One region of the Pseudomonas gebzensis genome, then DNA from elsewhere that is predicted to be linked to it. Evidence: riboswitches for the same ligand, from Rfam matches in the RefSeq annotation. Region 1 holds a riboswitch; each other region holds the start of a gene.
The links. Region 1 has a riboswitch for cobalamin ahead of cobW (cobalamin biosynthesis protein CobW). Riboswitches for the same ligand answer to the same signal wherever they lie in the genome.

Region 1 (2,256 bases):
AGGCGTCGTGGTCGTGGTCATCGTGCTCGCCGTCGTCATCGTGATGCGAGTCGTGGTGGGTACGGCGGCCATCGATGTGCACCTCGGACTCGGCACCCAGCCCCAGCAGCACGTCCAACGGCAAGCGGCCGCTGCTCGCTTCGATCACTTTGACCGCCGCCGGCAGCTCTTCCTGCACCTCGGCGCGCACGCGCGCCAGGCCGGCGGCGTCGATCAGGTCGGCTTTGTTCAGCACCACCAGGTCGGCGCTGGCCAGTTGGTCGGCGAACAGTTCGTGCAGGGGCGATTCGTGGTCGAGGTTGGGGTCGAGCTTGCGCTGTGCGTCGACCTGATCGGGGAAGGCGGCAAAGGTGCCCGCTGCTACCGCCGGGCTGTCGACCACGGTAATGACGGCATCGACGGTGCAGGCGTTGCGGATTTCCGGCCACTGGAAGGCCTGCACCAATGGCTTGGGCAGGGCCAGGCCGCTGGTTTCGATGAGGATGTGGTCGAGGTCGCCACGGCGCGCGACCAGCTCACGCATCACCGGGAAGAACTCTTCCTGCACGGTGCAGCACAGGCAGCCATTGGCCAGTTCGTACACCCGGCCCTGAGCTTCTTCTTCACTGCAGCCGATGCTGCATTGCTTGAGCAGATCGCCATCGATCCCCAGCTCGCCGAACTCGTTGACGATGACCGCGATGCGCCGGCCCTGGGCGTTGTCGAGCATGTGCCGCAGCAAGGTGGTTTTGCCCGAGCCGAGGAAGCCGGTGACGATGGTAACGGGGAGCTTGGCCAGTGTTTTCATGTCTCAGTGCCCTTGGCAGAAGGCGCGGGCATGCAGGACGACCGCCCGCGACCAGAACGGCCGGACGTGCTCGCCACCGGATCACCCCGCCCGGTTGATAGTCGAATGCGTGTCGAGGCAGGTCATCTGGCTCGCACCGCAGCGTTGAACGGCGCCTGCTGCGCGTGCGCAGTGGCCATGCCGATCGGCTTCGGTACATACAGTTGCGGGGGCAGCCGCGGCTTGAACCGCGTTCCCCTCTTCGGCATGGCCAAAGGCTCGCGCGCTGCGCGCAGACGCCCTGGGGCCGTGCCTAGCCCAGGGAAATGACTCCCCAGGAACCTCAAAGCGGCAAGGCTACGCAGTGCCCTGCATGGGGTCAACCGCTGGTGGTGATTGACGGGGAAATACGCCGCATGATTTGCTTGGCGCCTCTGTAAAGCCTTGTTACTTGTTCACGCGGTGTTGAAAACGCTCTGGGGCATCTTGCCTGTGCTGTTTTCGGCCGGCCTGGCTGCGTGCCAAGACTGTGCAGAGCGTGCCAAGCGCACGTGCCTCAGGTGCCCCTGACGGGGTGAAACGGGAAACCGGTGCGTCGCGGTCTGCAACAGCAGGCCAGACAAGGCCGGTGCTGCCCCCGCAACGGTAAGCGAGCTGAGCGTCCAAGTAGCCACTGCGCCTAAGGTGTGCCCTTCAAGCGTGGGAAGGTGGACGCGTGGTACAAGGCGCCTGGCGCCTGCTCGCCAGCCCGGAGACCGGCCTGTCGCATCGATCAACCCCCGCGGTGGGCGGGCGCGGTTGCAGGCACCTGACGCATTCGCGCCCGGGCCCGCCGCGCGTGGCCTGCCGTTTTCCCAGCCGAGGATTACGTCATGCCCGTCACCAGCGCCAAACCTGCGATCACTGCCCCAACCACCCTCAGCCAGCGCCTGACCCTGGCCATCGGCGCCAGCCTGCTGGGCCTGTGCCTGGTGTACTTTGCCGGCTTCTCGCACATCGAAGCGGTGCACAACGCCGCCCATGACACACGGCACAGCGCCGCCTTCCCCTGCCATTGATCCCTCACCTCGAGTACGCCCGCATGATCACTCGCATCGCCCGTACCGCTGGGTTCAGCGGCTTACTTGCCGCGCTGTTGCTGACCTTGCTGCAAAGCCTGTGGGTCAGCCCGCTGATCCTCAAAGCCGAGACCTACGAAAACGCCGCGCCCGCCGCTCACGCTCACGCCGAGACGACCACGGCCCACCAGCACGCCGCCCAGGCGTGGGAGCCGGAAGATGGCTGGCAGCGCGTACTGTCTACCACCGGCGGCAACCTGGTGGTCGCAGTGGGCTTCGCGCTGATCCTGGCGGCGCTGTACAGCCTGCGCGAGCCCGATCGACTGGCCACCGGGGCCCTCTGGGGCCTGGCCGGCTTTGCGGTGTTCTGCCTGGCGCCGACCCTTGGCCTGCCGCCGGAATTGCCGGGCACGGCCGCCGCCGACCTGGCCG
Region 2 (2,256 bases), on a different contig from region 1:
CAGACACCTGCAGCCGGGCAGATTCGCCGCAGGCGACCAGGCTGGTAGTCAAGGCAAGAAGCAAACCGATACGCATCTGGAACATGCACGAACCCTCCGCAAATGGGACACCGCTTCAAAATCAGAGGCCGCCGGGGAGGGTGTAGTTCAGTTGCGATGGGTGCCCTGCCAGTGCCCGGCGCCGGGATCAGGCCGGCTGCGCGGGCCATCGCGGCAGTCGGCGCTCCTACTCCGTAGGCTCGAGCAGTAGTCCAGGCTGGACTCGAGCCGCAGCAACCTGTAGGCGCGAGCTCGCTCGCGAAAAACGCCCAGGCACCGCGCTGTGTCAGGTGTTCGCGTCAATGTTGAGGTCCATCGCAAGCGAGCTCGCGCCTACAAATTGGACTCGAGCCGCAGTTCAGGCTTGAGCCGCAGCAATCTATAGGCGCGAGCTCGCTCGCGAACAGCCGACCTGGCACAGGCAGCACGGGCTGCTCTGTCAACCTCCTCTGGCGCCTGGCGCCGCCTAGAATCACTGCGCTCACCACCCACTTCATTGACGCTCCGAGTGCAACCCTCTAACCTTCGCCGTTTGTTTCAGGTGCCCCATGGACATGCTGCCAACGGGGTGAAACTGGGAAGCCGGTGGGTGCGTTGCACGCACGAATCCGGCGCTGCCCCCGCAACGGTAGGTGAGTCAGGCCTCGCGCAAGCACAACGCGCACAAGGCCGCTGGGCCAAGGCCCCGCTCACGAGCCCGGAGACCGGCCTGTCACTGCCTAACGGCATCACGGAGGGTGATGCGCGGTGCTCCGTGGCCTCGGCCATGGCTGCTGCGCGCCCCTGTGCCTGCCTGCCTTATCGACCTGTCGGCGCTCGCTTGAAGCGCCACGGCCCGCGGAGACCCCCATGAGCGAATCCCCCGAGCGCGACGAGCGCCACCTGGCGCGCATGCAGCGCAAGAAAGCGGTGATGGATGATCGCATCGCCAACTCCCCTAACGAGTGCGGCCTGTTGCTGGTACTGACCGGCAATGGCAAAGGCAAAAGCAGTTCGGCCTTTGGCATGCTCGCCCGGGCCATGGGCCACGGCATGCGCTGCGGCGTAGTGCAGTTCATCAAGGGCCGCAACAGCACCGGCGAAGAGCTGTTTTTCCGACGCTTCCCCGAGCAGGTCAGCTACCACGTGATGGGCGAGGGCTTCACCTGGGAAACCCAGGATCGTCAACGCGACATCGCCGCCGCCGAAGCCGCGTGGGCTGTCTCCAGGCAGTTGCTGCAAGACCCGACCGTGCAGTTCGTGGTGCTCGATGAACTGAACATCGCCCTCAAGCACGGCTATCTGGATCTGGACCAGGTGCTCAGCGACATCCAGGCCCGCCCGCCCATGCAGCACGTGATCGTCACCGGTCGCGGCGCCAAGCCCGAGTTGAACGAGCTGGCCGACACCGTGACCGAGATGGGTGTGCTCAAACATGCCTTCCAGGCCGGAATTCGCGCACAAAAGGGCGTTGAGCTGTGAGCGAACCGCGTCACTGCCCGGCGGTACTGATCGCGGCGCCGGCTTCTGGGCAAGGCAAGACCACCGTCACTGCCGCCTTGGCGCGGCTGCACCGCAACCTCGGCCGCACGGTGCGGGTATTCAAATGCGGCCCCGACTTTCTCGACCCGATGATTCTCGAACGCGCCAGTGGCGCGCCGGTGTATCAGCTCGACATGTGGATGATCGGCGAAGCCGAAAGCCGCCGCCTGCTCTGGCAAGCGGCCGCCGAGGCCGACCTGATCCTCATCGAGGGCGTGATGGGCCTGTTCGACGGCACGCCTTCCAGCGCCGACCTGGCCCGGCATTTCGGCGTACCGGTGCTGGCGGTGATCGACGGCACGGCCATGGCCCAGACCTTCGGCGCCCTGGCCCTGGGCCTGGCGCACTACCAACCCGACCTGCCGTTCGCCGGCGTGCTGGCCAACCGGGTGGGCAGCCTGCGTCATGCACAGCTGCTCGAAGGCAGCCTGACGCAAGGGCTGCGCTGGTACGGCGGCCTGTCGCGCGAGCGCGGCATCGAGCTGCCCAGCCGCCACCTGGGTCTGGTGCAGGCCAGCGAGCTGAATGACCTCGACCTGCGCCTGGACGCCGCCGCCCAAGCGCTGGGCGACAGCTGCGACGCTGCGCTGCCGCCCGCGGTGACGTTCCAGGCGCCGCAGCCGGTCGCCATCGCCCCCGCACTGACTGGCGTGAGCATTGGTATTGCCCGTGACGAAGCCTTCGCCTTCGCCTACG
Region 3 (2,256 bases), on a different contig from region 1:
GCACCTCCTACCCGGTGCTGCCGTGGATTGGCGTGATCGCCCTGGGCTACGCACTGGGGCCGTGGTTCGCCCGCGCTGCCGATGCCAGCGTGCGTCAGCGCCGACTGCTGATCGTCGCTGTGCTGGCGCTGCTGGCCTTCATCGGCCTGCGCGTGCTCAATGGCTACGGTGAGGCGCCGTGGAGCAGCTACCCCAGCGCGCTGCAGACCTTCATGAGCCTGATGAACATCACCAAGTACCCACCGTCGCTGTTGTTCCTGTGCCTGACGCTCGGTTGCGGCCTGTTGCTGCTGCGCGGTTTCGAGCGGGCCGGCCAGGCACGCTGGATCGGTGTACTGGCAGTGATGGGCGCAGCCCCGATGTTCTTCTACCTGCTGCACCTGTATGTGCTGAAGGTCGCCTATGTGCTGTGCGTGGCGGCGTTCGGCCTCAATCACGGGCAATACTTCGGCTTCGACAGCATGGGTGCGGTGTGGCTGTGTGCGGTGCTCCTGGCCGCCGCGCTTTATCTGCCAGTGCGTGCTTTCGCCCGCCTCAAGGCACGCCGGCGCGACATTGCCTGGCTCAAATACCTGTGAAAAGGTTCCCTGGCCTGCGGGTGATGGTCTACCATGCCGCCCGCCGGTTTCCCCTCAGGAATTAATAGGGAATTCGTGGCCCGCTCGATCGCGCGGCCAAACGAAACTGCCCCCGCAACTGTAGGTGCCGAGCCTGCTCCATCGATGCCACTGGATACCTGGCGCTGGTCGAACGCTTCTGCGCAGCTGCAGATCGCTTTCGCACAGAGCCTGATCCGGGAAGGCTGGAGCCAGGCCATGACGCACCAGTCAGGAGACCTGCCGGCACACAATCACCGACCGGCGGGGTGTCCGGGACGGCCATCGGCACCCTGTTCAGGGTGGCGCCGCTTGCCTTCATGCAAGGGGTGCCGACGATGCCTGTCCGTGCGCGCGGCCCGCTGCACCACGATAGGAGATCGTCTTCATGCTTCGTTTCGCCGCCCTCATTGCAGGCTTGGGCCTGTCTGGCCTGGCCCAGGCCGCCGCCACCCACTATCCGCTGACCGTCGACAATTGCGGCAAGCCGCAGACCTTCGCCCAGGCGCCACAACGCGCCGTGACCATTGGCCAGGCCGGCACCGAAATACTCTATGCCTTGGGCCTGGGCGAGCGCCTGGCCGGCACTTCGCTGTGGTTCAACGACGTACTGCCCGAATACAAGGCGCAGAACGACAAGGTCGAGCGCTTGGCCTACAACGACCCAAGCTTCGAAGCCGTGGTCGGCAAGCGCCCGCAACTGGTCACGGCGCAGTTCGAGTGGATGGTCGGTGAGCACGGCGTGGTGGGCACACGCGAGCAGTTCCACGAGCTGAACATTCCCACCTACCTGCTGCCTTCGGACTGCGAGGGCAAGGACAACCTCACCGGTGCCGACGGCACGCGCCTCCAGCCGTTCCAGATCGACACCCTCTACAAGAGCGTCAGCCAACTGGCCGAGATCTTCGACGTGCAGGCGCGCGGTGAAGCGCTCAACGCCGACCTGCGTGGCCGGCTGCAGAAGGCCAAGGCTCGGTTGGCCGACAAAGACCTGTCCAACACCAGCGCACTGTTCTGGTTCTCCAGCGCAGACCTGGACATCGACCCCTACGTCGCAGGCCGGCAGGGCGTGGCCGACTTCATGCTGCAGACCCTCGGAGTGCGCAACGTGGTCGAGTCGCACGAGGAATGGCCTACCGTCGGTTGGGAAACCCTGGCCAAGGCCAACCCAACCTGGCTGATCATCGCGCGCATGGACCGCCGCCGCTTCCCGGCAGACGACTACCAGAAAAAACTCGAATTTCTGCGTACCGATCCGGTGGCCAAGCACCTCGACGCTGTGAAGAACGACCGCATCATCATTCTCGACGCCGACGCCATGCAGGCCGGCATCCGCCTGTTCCGTGGGCTGGAGACGCTGTCTGCTGCGTTCGCCAGCGGTAAAGCGGCGCAGTGAGCATGCGCGTACTGCCCGCCTGCGCCCTCGCCGCCCTGGCGCTGATGGCGGCCGTGCTGGCCGGGATCAGCATCGGCGAAACCGCTGTGGCGCCGCAGGTGGTGTTCCAGGTGTTGGCCAATCACCTGTGGCAGGCCGGTTACCCGATCGACCCGATCGATGCCGGCATCGTGTGGAACTACCGCCTCCCCCGCACCCTGGTGGCGGCCGCGTGCGGCGCGGGCCTGGCGACCTGTGGGGTGATCCTGCAGGCGCTGCTGCGCA

Region 2: another riboswitch for cobalamin. It lies ahead of cobO (cob(I)yrinic acid a,c-diamide adenosyltransferase); the one in region 1 lies ahead of cobW (cobalamin biosynthesis protein CobW).
Region 3: another riboswitch for cobalamin. It lies ahead of SJI00_RS21445 (ABC transporter substrate-binding protein); the one in region 1 lies ahead of cobW (cobalamin biosynthesis protein CobW).

The regions. Positions count from the first base shown of each region.
Region 1 covers NZ_JAXQNS010000006.1:67,763-70,018, forward strand. Annotated here, with positions in the region: gene cobW (cobalamin biosynthesis protein CobW) at 1-787, opposite strand, end outside; cobalamin riboswitch at 887-1,069, opposite strand; cobalamin riboswitch at 1,308-1,544, shown strand; gene SJI00_RS12985 (CbtB domain-containing protein) at 1,639-1,824, shown strand; gene SJI00_RS12990 (CbtA family protein) at 1,848-2,256, shown strand, end outside.
Region 2 covers NZ_JAXQNS010000002.1:102,919-105,174, forward strand. Annotated here, with positions in the region: gene SJI00_RS04540 (PQQ-dependent sugar dehydrogenase) at 1-76, opposite strand, end outside; cobalamin riboswitch at 562-766, shown strand; gene cobO (cob(I)yrinic acid a,c-diamide adenosyltransferase) at 889-1,500, shown strand; gene SJI00_RS04550 (cobyrinic acid a,c-diamide synthase CobB) at 1,497-2,256, shown strand, end outside.
Region 3 covers NZ_JAXQNS010000014.1:2,604-4,859, reverse strand. Annotated here, with positions in the region: gene SJI00_RS21450 (acetyltransferase domain-containing protein) at 1-578, shown strand, start outside; cobalamin riboswitch at 606-858, shown strand; gene SJI00_RS21445 (ABC transporter substrate-binding protein) at 985-1,992, shown strand; gene SJI00_RS21440 (FecCD family ABC transporter permease) at 1,995-2,256, shown strand, end outside.